Regions from separate parts of the Comamonas odontotermitis genome, predicted to be linked through region 1. Evidence: predicted binding sites of a transcription regulator. Region 1 holds the regulator's gene; each other region holds the start of a gene.

Evidence for each region. The regulator sigma-54, encoded in region 1, starts transcription at its own class of promoters, with help from an activator protein. The targets are predictions, from matches to a motif close to TGGCANGNAANCTGCTTT.
Region 2: LAD35_RS19605 (pilin) is a predicted target of sigma-54. The motif match lies at 2,261-2,278, and genes of this name have one in related genera.
Region 3: LAD35_RS12040 (CmpA/NrtA family ABC transporter substrate-binding protein) is a predicted target of sigma-54. The motif match lies at 2,345-2,362, and genes of this name have one in related genera.

The regions. Positions count from the first base shown of each region.
Region 1 is NZ_CP083452.1:48,051-52,234, reverse strand. Features, by position in the region: gene LAD35_RS20510 (aspartyl/asparaginyl beta-hydroxylase domain-containing protein) at 117-1,040, shown strand; gene LAD35_RS20505 (glutaredoxin family protein) at 1,146-1,625, shown strand; gene rpoN (RNA polymerase factor sigma-54) at 1,687-3,321, opposite strand; gene lptB (LPS export ABC transporter ATP-binding protein) at 3,424-4,184, opposite strand, start outside.
Region 2 is NZ_CP083451.1:4,277,149-4,281,332, forward strand. Features, by position in the region: gene LAD35_RS19590 (M48 family metalloprotease) at 1-64, opposite strand, end outside; gene moaC (cyclic pyranopterin monophosphate synthase MoaC) at 317-799, shown strand; gene tfpZ (TfpX/TfpZ family type IV pilin accessory protein) at 796-1,575, opposite strand; gene LAD35_RS19605 (pilin) at 1,633-2,190, opposite strand; gene LAD35_RS19610 (FHA domain-containing protein) at 2,504-3,202, opposite strand; gene LAD35_RS19615 (TerC family protein) at 3,361-4,044, opposite strand.
Region 3 is NZ_CP083451.1:2,581,481-2,585,664, forward strand. Features, by position in the region: gene ntrB (nitrate ABC transporter permease) at 1-891, opposite strand, end outside; gene LAD35_RS12040 (CmpA/NrtA family ABC transporter substrate-binding protein) at 918-2,189, opposite strand; gene LAD35_RS12045 (nitrate regulatory protein) at 2,440-3,714, opposite strand; partial or broken gene LAD35_RS12050 (transposase) at 4,176-4,184, shown strand, end outside.

The DNA.
Region 1 (4,184 bases):
TGGCCTCCAGCGCTTATCCACCAAACGCTATCAGCTATTGTTTTTGATATTACGAAACGCCCGTGCTTTGCGCTTGCACAGCACGGGCCGCAATGCCCTCGGTAAAATCGGCGGCTATGGCAAAAATCATTGTTCTGGCCCTGGTGCTGCTCTTCTTTGGCTGCGGCCTGTACATGCACCTGCGTGGCAAGGTGCGGCACAAGGTGCTGCGCCAGCTGTTTGACCACTCCACCTTCACGGCGCCGTTCAACGTCTTCATGTTGGTGTTCAGCAAGGTGCCACGCACACCCTACCTGCCCACCAGCACCTTCCCCGAGCTGGCACCGCTGCAGGCCAACTGGCGCGAGATCCGCGAAGAAGCCATCAACCTGCAGAAAAACATGCAGATCAAGGCGGCGGCCAACAACGACGACGCGGGCTTCAACTCCTTCTTCAAGACCGGCTGGAAGCGCTTCTACCTCAAGTGGTATGGCGACGCCCACCCCTCGGCCATGGAGCTGTGCCCCAAGACCACGGCGCTGGTCAAGGCCATCCCCAATGTGAAGGCCGCCATGTTTGCCGAGCTGCCACCCGGCGCCAAGCTCAACCTGCACCGCGATCCGTACGCGGGCTCGCTGCGCTACCATCTGGCCGTGCTGGCGCCCAACGATGACCGCTGCATGATCGAAGTCGATGGCCAGCCGTACAGCTGGCGAGAGGGCGAAGGCGTGATCTTCGACGAGACCTATATGCACTGGGCAGAAAACCGCAGCGAAGGCAACCGCATCGTGCTGTTCTGCGATGTGGAGCGCCCCATGACCAACGGCTTTGCCCAGTGGCTCAACCACTGGCTGGGCAAGAATGTGGTCGCTGCCGCCAGCTCCCCCAACAACGAGGGCGACCCGCGCGGCTTCATCAGCCGCATCTTCAAAATCTCGTTCTACATGGGCCAGTGGCGCCGCCGCTACAAGGCCTGGAACAAAACCGCCTACAAACTCACCAAGTTCGGCCTGATGCTGGCCGTGGCAGCGCTGTTTGTATGGTGGCTGTGGCCCGCTTGAAGGGCCCAATCTTGATCACTGCAAAAAGCCACTGGTGCGCAAACGCCCAGCGGCTTTTTTCTTTTATATGATTGGCTTGGCCCCCAGCGCCTCCCTGGAGACTCCATGCGTTCCTTTTGTCTTACGTTGTTGTTGATTGCAATCTACCCGTTCGCAGGTGCGCAGACGCTGTACAAAACGGTGGGGGCCGACGGCAAGGTGGTCTACAGCGACCGGCCCCCTGCCGAAGGCAACGCCCAGGCCCTGCAGCAGGAGCAATTGCCGATCAGCATCGTGCCGGGCATGCCACCGGCACCCGCAGGCAAGGCGACCGCGAAGAAGGCGGTGGTGCAGCATGGCCAGGCCGTGCTGTACATGGCGCAATGGTGCGGCTACTGTCGGCTCGCGCGCGCCTATCTGGCCAAAAACCAGATCGCCTACCGTGAAATCGATATCGACACGCCAGACGGCAAGGCCGCTTTTGCAGAGATCGGCGGCCGGGGCGTACCGGTGCTGCTGGCAGACGGCCAGCGGCTGGCGGGGTTCCGCGAATCCAGCTATGACGCGCTGTTTGCCAAGCGCAAGGCTGCAGCGGGCAAGAAATAAGGCAAAACTGGCCCCTGGCACCCGCCCATCAAGCGCGATACGCTACACAAATAATAGCAACCTACAAGGTCTTGCGCAGGCTGGCCGCCGGAATACGCAAGGCTTCGCGGTACTTGGCGACCGTACGGCGCGCGCACTCGATGCCCTGCTCCTGCAGCAGATCGGCGATCTTGGCATCGGACAGCGGCTTTTTCGGGTTTTCCTCGTCCAGCAGCTGCTTGATCAGCGCCTTCACCGCCGTGCTGGAGGCGCTGCCCCCGGTTTCGGTGCCCAGGCCCGAGCCAAAGAAGTACTTGAGCTCAACCGTGCCCTGGGGCGTTGCCATGTACTTGGCCGTGGTCACGCGGCTGATGGTGGATTCGTGCAGGCCCAGCTCATCGGCGATCTCGCGCAGCACCATGGGGCGCATGGCAAGCTCACCATGTACGAAGAAGTTGCGCTGCCGCTCCACAATGGCCTGCGACACCCGCAGGATGGTGTCGAAACGCTGCTGGATGTTCTTGATGAACCAGCGCGCCTCCTGGAGCCGTTGCTGCAGTGCACCATGGCCTTCGCTGCCCTTGTGGCTGCGCAGGGCGTTGGCGTACACCTCCTGCACGCGCAGGCGCGGCATCACTTCGGCATTGAGCTGCACGCTGAAACCCGGCACAGGCAGGCCGCGCTCGTTGCTGGGGCGCACGATGATGTCGGGGATGATGGCGTTGCGGTCAACGTCTGCATATGGGCGGCCCGGGCGTGGCTCCAGCTTTGCAATCACCGCCAGCGCGCTGCGCACGGCAGCTTCGCTGCAACCCGTCAGCTGCATGAGCTTGCGCACATCGCGGCGCGCCAGCAGGTCGAGCGATTCCTGGCACACGAGCAGCGCAGTCTCCAGGGCCAGCGCATCGGCCTCGGGGTCGGCGGAGCCTTCGTCGTCCAGCAGACGCTGGCGGGCCTTGATCTGCAGGGCCAGGCATTCTGCCAGCGTGCGGGCGCCCACGCCCACCGGCTCCAGGCTTTGCAGCAGGCGCAGCGCCACGGTCAGGTGGTGCAGCAGCGCGTCATAAGCGTCTGGATCACTGGCGTCCCCAAAGCTCTGGGCCAGCTCGGCCAGGGTCTCTTCGAGGTAGCCGTCGTCGTTCAGCGATTCGATCAGGAAGTACAGCGCAGCGCGGTCTTCCGGGCACAGCCGCAGCGACAGCGCCTGGCGGTGCAGCACATCCTGCAAGCTGATGTGGACCGAGCTGCGGTCCGATGCGGGAGTTTCTTCTTCGTCATCTGCCGCGCTGGCACGGGCTGGCACATCGCCGCCCCATTCTTCCCAGTCGGATGCAGAGTCGCCCGCAGCCGCTTCGGCGTCTGCACCGGTTTCCTTGCCTGCGGCAAAGTCCAGGGTTTCGCCGCCAGCGTAATCTGGTTCAAAATCAGATTCAGTGCTTGCTGAATCTGCAGAAGAAGCTACTTTTTCAGGAGCATTTTCTGCGCGATCATCGCCTGCGTCCGCGCTGGCGCCCGGCACATCGGCAGGTGCCGCTGCAGCGTCCGGCTCCGCAGCAGCCTCGTCCGCATCCCGCTCCAGGAACGGGTTTTCGTCGAGCATCTGCTCCACTTCCTGCGACAGCTCCTGGGTGGACAGTTGCAGCAGCCGGATGGACTGCTGCAGCTGCGGCGTGAGCGTGAGGTTCTGCGAGACGCGCAGTGACAGCGAGGGCATCATAGCGAGCCCCCTTGCATGGCAATGTATGCGCTTGCTATGAAACGGTTGTGTGACCGGCCAGCCACCGCGCGAACAACGCGTTGCCAGCCAGGTCTGCGTGCATCACATGCGGAAATGCTCACCCAGGTACACCCTCCTCACATCGGCGTTTTCCACAATCTCTTGCGGCGTCCCGGCTGCCAGCACCTTGCCATCACTGATGATGCAGGCGTGGTCGCAAATGCCCAGGGTTTCGCGCACGTTGTGGTCAGTAATCAGCACGCCGATGCCACGGTCTCTCAAAAAAGCGACGATACGCTGGATCTCGATCACCGCAATCGGGTCAATGCCCGCAAACGGCTCGTCCAGCAGAATGAAACGGGGCTGCGTGGCAAGCGCCCGTGCAATCTCGACACGGCGACGCTCGCCGCCGGAGAGTGCAACGGCCGGCGACTCACGCAAGTGCTCTACACGCAGCTCCTGCAAAAGCGCCGTCAGCTGGCGCTCCACCTCATCGCGTGGCAATGGCTTGCCATTGGGGCCTTTTTGCAGCTCCAGCACGGCGCGCACATTGTCCTGCACGCTGAGCTTGCGGAAGATCGATGCTTCCTGCGGCAGATACGACAGGCCCAGCTGCGAGCGCTGGTGAATCGGCATGTTGGCCACCGAGTGGCCGTCGATGCGGATGTCACCGCCATCGCTGCGCACCAGGCCAACGATCATGTAGAACGATGTGGTCTTGCCCGCGCCATTGGGGCCGAGCAGGCCAACGACCTCGCCCTTGCGCACCGACAGCGACACATCCTTGACGACCTTGCGGCTGCCATAGGATTTTTCGAGGTGCAGCACTTCGAGCTGGCTGCGATGGTCGCTGGCTGCCGCCT
Region 2 (4,184 bases), on a different replicon from region 1:
CGCTGGTCGTCATCTCGGCGCCTTCGCCCATGGCTGGCAAACTCCCCTGGGCGTGGGTCGCCATAGGAGCCAGCGCAGCTGAAACTATCAAATTAGTAGCTAACAGCGCACATCCCGTACGCGCAAACAGCCATTTTTTCATCAAAATTCCGTGTAGCAAAAGATATGACGCCCAGGGCGGAGTCAAGGCATTGCCTGTCGCAATCTCCATGCAGGCAACGACAACGCTAACACGTATGATGAAGCACCCTCGCACAAGTTGCACATGCTGCGCAGAGACAAGAGATACCAGCGATTGAGATTGAAAGCACACGCCATGAATGAACTCACCCACTTCGACGCCCAGGGCCAAGCCCATATGGTAGACGTAGGCGCCAAACCTGCCACCCACCGTATTGCCATTGCAGAAGGCTACATCACCATGCAGCCAGAAACCCTGGCCATCATCCAGGCTGGCACCGCCAAGAAAGGCGACGTTCTGGGCGTGGCACGCCTCGCTGGCATCATGGCCGCCAAGAAAACCAGCGATCTGATCCCTCTGTGCCACCCAATTGCACTGACCAAGGTGTCAGTGGATTTTGAAGTGCTGCCGGAGAAAAATGCTGTCCGCTGCGAGGCGCGGACGGAGACGGTGGGGCAGACGGGGGTGGAGATGGAGGCCCTTACTGCGGTGCAGATTGCGCTATTGACTATTTATGATATGTGTAAGGCGGTTGATCCAAAAATGATATTTAAAGATATCTCCCTAATTAGGAAAACCGGTGGAAAATATAAAAACATCGAATCTCTAGCACTTTAGTCCTCAAACCCATCGACCCTTACATATCCAATGATCGTAGCGTCACCGTTCAAAACAACACTCCACGCATCAAGCATTCTTTTGCTCACCAATGGCAAATAGTAAGAATTGTCCTTTTCAAATCCGTAAAAAGCAGCAGCTTTGTCGATAGTTAGTTTTTCTTGGTCTTGTCCCTTCGCATACAGGCTACTCAGGCGCTTCATTCTGGTCTTGACCATATCGCGGCTCATATCGTAGGCTTGCCACCAGTTCGGCCTCTCGCTGGGCTCCACACCCTTCATGGACATATCTATGCTTTCCAGCGTTTCTTCCCCATTCTTTGCTGATCGAATAGCCAATAATTTTGGCTTGTCAAAAAAAGAGAATTCCTTATATTCATTCGGTGCAAGAGCGGTGTCCTGTGGGTGTATTTGCGCTGCACTGACTGCAACAAATCTATCTACCTCATATACCAATGCTACTGGTCTTGCTTGGTATATGCTAAAAACCCCATAACATAGCGCTGCACATTGAATTATCACAATCAAAGAGATATCAATTCTTAACTCTTTTTTAGATTTTTTAGGATTGAAGATCACCGCAGTCAACAGTGGGCCACATACCACATCAACCCCTACCAATATCCAGAAAAGATGCAACCCACCTGCCAATTCACGGTAAGGAATAGGATACCAAATAACAAAGACGAGATACGCGATAACCGCTGCAATTAGAGCACTACAGAAGAAATGGCATACACCTGCTTTTGAAGCAGCAATGAGACGGTTATTGAACATAAATAGAGACAAAAAAAGAGGAGCATCGCTCCTCTTTTTATTTAACCAAATAACCAATTATCGTGCAGCAAAGCGGCAGTTTGCAGGCAGGTACTTGTACTTTTCAGGACCAGCCTTTGTACCGCAACCCCATACCACAGGAGCGCCAGCGACAAGAGGCTTCAAAGGCTGTGCAGTGTTCGTCACAGTTTCGCTGCCAGGCTCCAGAACCAGCACATTGCCCAAAGCAGTTGCCACTTGGCTACCTGCAGTGTAAGTGACGGTGATCGAACCTTCACCAGCAGCTGGAGTAGCAACATTCGCGATTGCAGAAATCGCAATGCTACCTACGTTGGTGCCCGGCGTAAATTCGTAACCATATACTGCTTCACCAGCAGCTGGAGCAGCTTGAGCACCCGAGCCACCATATGCAATGATTTTTCCGCTAGGGGTATTTGCAAAAGTCTCCGAAACAGCGCCCTTAGCAGCACTTGCCAGCACCAGACCTTCCGAAACGCGGGTACGGATGGTGTAGTCTTGGTATGCAGGCAGAGCGATAGCAGCCAAAATACCAATAATCGCCACAACGATCATCAGTTCGATCAGGGTGAAACCCTTTTGCATCTTACGCAGCATGTTGAAACCTCTCTATGGAATCTGTATTGAAACTAGTAGCCAGATCACAGCGACTTGGCTTGTGAGTAGTAGTGCAAGCGCCGTGCCAACTTTTGGCGGTGTGCGTCAGCTTGCGTGAGGCTGACAAAATTGCGGCTTTTTTGTTAATTGATTGTTGCAAACAGGCATTTTTGTCACATTACGCCTGCCTCGACATTTTTGTCACTCTACAGGCTATCTGCCAGCGAGCATCAACCTTCCGCCCTCAAAATGACAACGGCACCCGAAGGTGCCGTTGGTCTAAGGATTGAAGGAGTGAGCAGACAATCAATCATCAACTCAAGAACTCATACTCCATGCCCGCCAGCTCAATCTTGTCGCCACCTTTGACCACCGCTTCGGTAGTGCTCAGCGCGCGACCATTGAGCTTGGCGTCGGTGGCACCGTCCACCTTGGAGACCACGTAGCCCTTGCCGCGCCTCGTGAAGGCCACCACTGCGATGCCAGGGCGGCCTACGGCGGTCACGATCTTGGAGAGCATCACGTCTTCATCAGCACCTTTGACTGCGCGCAGGTGGGCACCAGCGTTATAGGGCGCTTCCTCATGGTGGGGAAATGCTGCAGGCGATGTGGATGGACCTTCTTCATGCGACTCGTTCTCGGGCAGCATGTGGGGCACAGGGACGGACAGCGCTTCGGTATAGAAACCGCCATTGGGCGAACCGGTCTCTGGTGCGATGGAGCTCATCAAAAAGCGGATGCGGCATTTGCCGATATCGAGCAGATCGCCGCTTTGGAGCACTTGGCGGCGGATCTTGATGCCATTGACCCGGGTGCCGTTGGTGCTGCCCAGGTCTTCCACCACCACGATGCCAATTTTCTTTTCATAGGTGAATGCAACATGCTCCCCACTGACAGCCATGTCGGTGAGGATGATGTCGTTGGAGGAACGGCGGCCCAGGGTAGTTCTGGACTCTTTGAGCACATAGTCCTGAACCACCATTCCATCTAAAGAAACTATTAAGCGTGGCATGTTGATTTACCTCCATGTAATTATACGTAAAATCACAATGGAGTTTCCGGTCTTGATAGTTTTGTTAACAAACGATACGTATCGTCGCTCACGCGTGGGTTTCGGGCGCAAAAAAAGCGCCCTCGGGCGCTTTTCTGGAAGATGGTGGTGAGGGCAGATCAGGCGGCTTTCGCCTCGCCTCGCTTTTGCAGCCACAGGCCCAGCCCCACCACCAGCGCAGCACCTGCAGCAGCGGCAATGTAGTGCAGCGCAGGGTTGGCCTCGACATAGCTGTGCAGCAGTCTGTCGTTCATGATGGTTTCGCCGCCAACCCAGCCGATCAGGCCTGCGCCCAGGATGACGATCACGGGGAAACGCTCCATCAGCTTGATCATCAGCGTGGAGCCAAAGATCACCAGAGGGATGGAGATGGCCAGGCCCAGGATGAGCAGCACCATGTTGCCCTGAGCCGCTGCGGCCACAGCAATCACGTTGTCCAGGCTCATCACCAGATCGGCAATCAGGATGGTGCGGATGGCGGTCATCATCGAGCCGGTGCCCTTGGATGCGCCTTCGTCGTCTTCATTGCTGGTCAGCAGTTGCAGACCGATCCACAGCAGCAGGCAGCCTCCGACGATCTGCAGGAAGGACAGCTCCAGCAGCTTGGCGGCCACCACAGTCAGCACAATCCGCAACACCACGGCGGCGCCGGAGCCAAACATGATGGCTTTTTTCTGCTGCTCAGGCGGGAGTGAACGTGCTGCAAGGGCAATGACAACCGCGTTGTCGCCCGAGAGAATGATGTTGATCCAGATGATTTTGACCAGCCCGATCCAGAAGTCGGGGTGACTGAGGTACTCCATTTTGCGCTCCGTAGTTATGAATGCAAAGACGCCAGATCATGGAGATCTGGCGTCTTCTTTTTAGTTGGAGTACGCAGTGTAGCGGCGCAAACCGCTCTTTACATGCGTAATTTTGCGTAGATACCGCTCGGAGCCTCTTT
Region 3 (4,184 bases), on a different replicon from region 1:
GTTCTTGACGTTGAGGTTGTTCCACTCGTCCCAGACCCAGAAGCCTATGCCCACACCGCCGGTCAGCATCTCGGCGGCCACGATCACCAGCCAGGCCGTGCCTACGGCTAGACGAACACCCGTCAACATATAAGGAAGCACGGCTGGAAACAGAATGGTGGTGGCGATCTTCCATTCCGACAGGTTCAGCACCCGGGCCACATTCATATAGTCCTGGGGCACACGTTGCACACCCACAGCGGTATTGATGACCATGGGCCAGATCGAGCAGATGAAGATGGTCCAGATGGCCGCCGGATTGGCGCCCTTGAACACAAGCAAGCCGATCGGCAGCCAGGCCAGCGGCGAGACCGGACGCAGCAGGCTGATCAGGGGATTGAACATGCGCGAGAGAAAACTGAAGCGCCCGATCAAAAAGCCCAGCGGAATGCCCGCCAGCGCGGCCAGGCCGAAGCCGAGAGCCACGCGCTGCAACGAGGACAGCACGTTCCAGCCCACACCCTGGTCATTGGGGCCGCTGCGGTAGAACGGGTCCCTGAACACCTGCACAGCCTGCTCCCAGGTCTCCGCCGGGGAAGGGATGCTCTTGCCGGTGCTGCTGGAAACCAGAGACCACAGCCCGACCAGCAGCGCCAGCCCCAGCACCGGAGGCAAGATCCGCGCAAACAGTGGCTCTGTCCATTGGCGTAACGGGCTGGGCGCCACAATGGCCGAAGCCGAGGCTTGCGCTCTGGGTTTGGTATCTTTTTTCACATCAGACCTTATGTGCTCTTCGCCAACAGCTATCTTTTTTGAATCTTCAAGCAGCGCATCATTGGCCGCCTGGGCGGCCAGTTGCGAATCGTGAGAGGGATCGGATTCGAGCGGTGAATGGAATACGGCACTGACCATGGTGACTCTCCGGCGGGGTGGCGGCCTCAGGCCTTGATCTTGAAGCTGTCTGCGTACTGGGCCGGGTTCTTGCCGTCCCAGACCACGCCATCGATCAGCTTGCTGCTGCGCATCGGTTCCTTGGGCACACTGACCTGGAGTTGGCTGGCAGCCTGCTGGTACAGGTCGATGCGATTGATCTGCCGAGCCACAGCCAGATAGTCGGGATGCGACTTGAGCAGACCCCAACGCTTGTGCTGGGTCAGGAACCACATGCCATCGGACAGATAGGGAAAATTCACCGCCCCATCGTTGAAGAACTTCATGTGGTTGGGGTCGTCCCAGGTCTTGCCCAGACCGTTCTGGTACCGACCCAGAATGCGCTGGTTGATCGCGTCAACACTGGTGTTGATGTAGGACTTCTGGGCCACGATCTCGGCCATCTTGGTCTTGTTCTGCAGGCTGGCATCAATCCAGCGGCCAGCCTCCAGAATCGCCATCATTACGGCACGGCAGGTATTGGGGTTCTTCTGCGCGAACTCGCCCGTGGTGCCCAGCACTTTCTCGGGGTGGTCCTTCCAGATGTCTTGCGTGGTGTTGGCCGTGATGCCAATGCCATCCATGATGGCGCGGTGGTTCCAGGGCTCACCCACGCAGAAGCCATCCATGTTGCCCACGCGCATATTGGCCACCATCTGGGGCGGCGGCACAGTGATCAGCTTGGCTTCGGACAAAGGATTGATGCCCGCCGCCGCCAGCCAGTAATGCATCCACATGGCGTGGGTGCCGGTAGGAAAGGTGCCGGCAAACGTGTATTCGCGCTTTTCCTTGCCCATCACCTTGGCCAGGCTGGGCCCATCTACCGCGCCCTTGTCTGCCAGGGCCTTGGACAGGGAAATCGCCTGCCCGTTGTTGTTGAGATGCATGAGCACGGCCATGTCCTTCTTGGGGCCACCCACGCCCAGTTGCAGGCCATAGACCAGACCATAGAGCACATGGGAAAAATCCAGTTCGCCATTGACCAGCTTGTCGCGCACGCCAGCCCAGCTCGCTTCCTTGCTGGGAATGATCTTCACGCCGTATTTCTGATCCAGCCCCAGCACCGAGGCCATGACCACGCTGGCGCAATCGGTCAGCGGGATAAAGCCTATCTTGACCTCTTTCTTCTCCGGGGCGTCGGAGCCCGCAGCCCAGGCGCCATGGTGACCCAGTGCACCATACAGCGCTGCACCGCCAGCCGCACGCAGGAAATCACGTCGGCCGCCAATGGATGCGGGCTCCAGCTTGGAATTCATCGACAAAGCAAGGCGTTGGCTCATGAGAAAACTCCATCAAGAATCGTGGTGAAGGCGATCCAGAAAACAAAAGGCGCCCTTCCCTCCTCGGGTGAGAGGAGAAAAGGACGCCGTTGTCCCAGGTCGCTCGTAGTTACGCTTTCAGCGCGACCGCCTTTGGTCTGCTGTACAGCAACAGTCATGCACAAACCATGCCAGCGCTTTCTCAGAGGAGAAGACTGGTTTCAGCGCCGATCTGGCCCAAATTTGGTGCAGCGCAGCAATCACGGGACTGTCAAAGCGATGAATTGGTGCTGGCAGGCAGCAGTTCCAATGTGGCCAGAATGGCATCGGCCACATCAAGCATGCGCCGGTTCTGGTTCATGGCCGTCTGGCGAATCAGCTTGTAGGCGTCGCCCTCGCTAAGCTGGCGGTAGTTCATCAGCACGCCCTTGGCCCGCTCTATCGTCTTGCGTTCCTGAAGCGTCGCGCGTGCCTTGTCGATCTCGGCCTGCATATCCTGCAGGCGCATGGATTGCTCCTGTACCAGCGAGACAATGCTCTTTTCGAGTTGCAGCCCATAGGCGCCCTCTGCAGGCAGGGTGGCTGCAGGCTGTCTTGCCCCCAAAAATGCCTCCGCAGCTTCAGCACGCGTCTGCGGCTGCCTCTCCAGCAACTGGCGCTGCTGGCTCAGCGCGGCACTGGCCAGCTCACGCTTGCGCAGGCATTGAACCTCCAGCTCCTGGGCCAGAAACGCCTCAATCTGGTGCATGGCATCGAGCCGGCTGGAACAGGCCTCAAACCAGGAAGCGCTCAGACCCTGCTCCAGCGGTACGCCATCCCCGGCCGTGCAGCCCATGCGGCGCAGCCGCTCGATCACCGTCATATCGGGGCAGGCCCCGCATTGCAACTGCCATCGCTCCCTTCCTGCCAGACTCGCGAAGTCGGCAAACACCTGAAAACATCGCTCCTGCGAATCGATCAGGTGCAGCCAATGGCGCTGACGCTCGGTGTTGCCAATCCCTTCTGTAAACGCTGCGACTCCAGTGGCACGCTCCTGCCCGGCCAGTTCCTTGCCTTGCATGAAATGAAACAGCGCCACCAGCAACTTCGCGATGTCGGGATCGCAGGCGCTGTCGGCGGCCTCGAACACCACGGTCAGGCAGGCGGCAATCATGCGGATCAGCGCCTGTGTGCAATCCTCGGCGCTCAGCTGCAATGCATCCCGCTGGCGGCGCAGCAACGGTAGCGCTTCAAAGCCCTCAAGCGCACTGGCGATCGCATTGAACAGCCGCGCGCCATGTGCGCCCGGCAGGCGCTCACCCAGCTCATCAAGCACCAGGCAGACCCTGCCCATGACCGCGTCTACATGCGGGCCATGCTCCAGCAAGCTTTGACGCGCAAACGCTCCACCACTGAACAGATACATATTCGAGAGTCCCCGCTCCTTCTGAAGCGCGTGGACCAGCTCTGACATGCTCGCCACAAGGCTGCTGGCACTGCTGATCTGCTCCAGCGCAGCCATCTCACTTTGCCGGGCAGCGATCAGATAGTGCAGAGGCGTTTTCATGGGGCATGTCTTTATCAGCATTTCAAACCTGTAAAGATGCACAATTCATGCCATTTTTGAATTAACGGATATTGACTGGGTGTTGCTGGCTGGAGTACGACGGACTGCAAGCAAACGACAGTCTCACATCGTGGCGCTCTCGAGCGCGTCGATAGACCAACGCTTGCCACTCTGCGGAGCAAAGCACTTCATGCCTTGTTCAGTCGGATGTTCAAGGCACCTCGCACCTGCGATGCTGCGTTGTGTACCTTCCAGTTCGTGGTGTTGGTATCGCCGCAGAATCCAGCTCCATTTACTCATCCGACGAGCCTGCCACTGCAGCGTGCGGAGTTTGCGCCACAGCCCAACTCATAGAGCCTGTTCAAAGCCTTGCCTGGATGTGAAAAGCTTGGCGGGGGAGAAAGAGCTAGCCAAGCGACATCAGTCGCGAACAATTCGAGATCATCAGGCCACTGCTGGAGAGCGCGCAC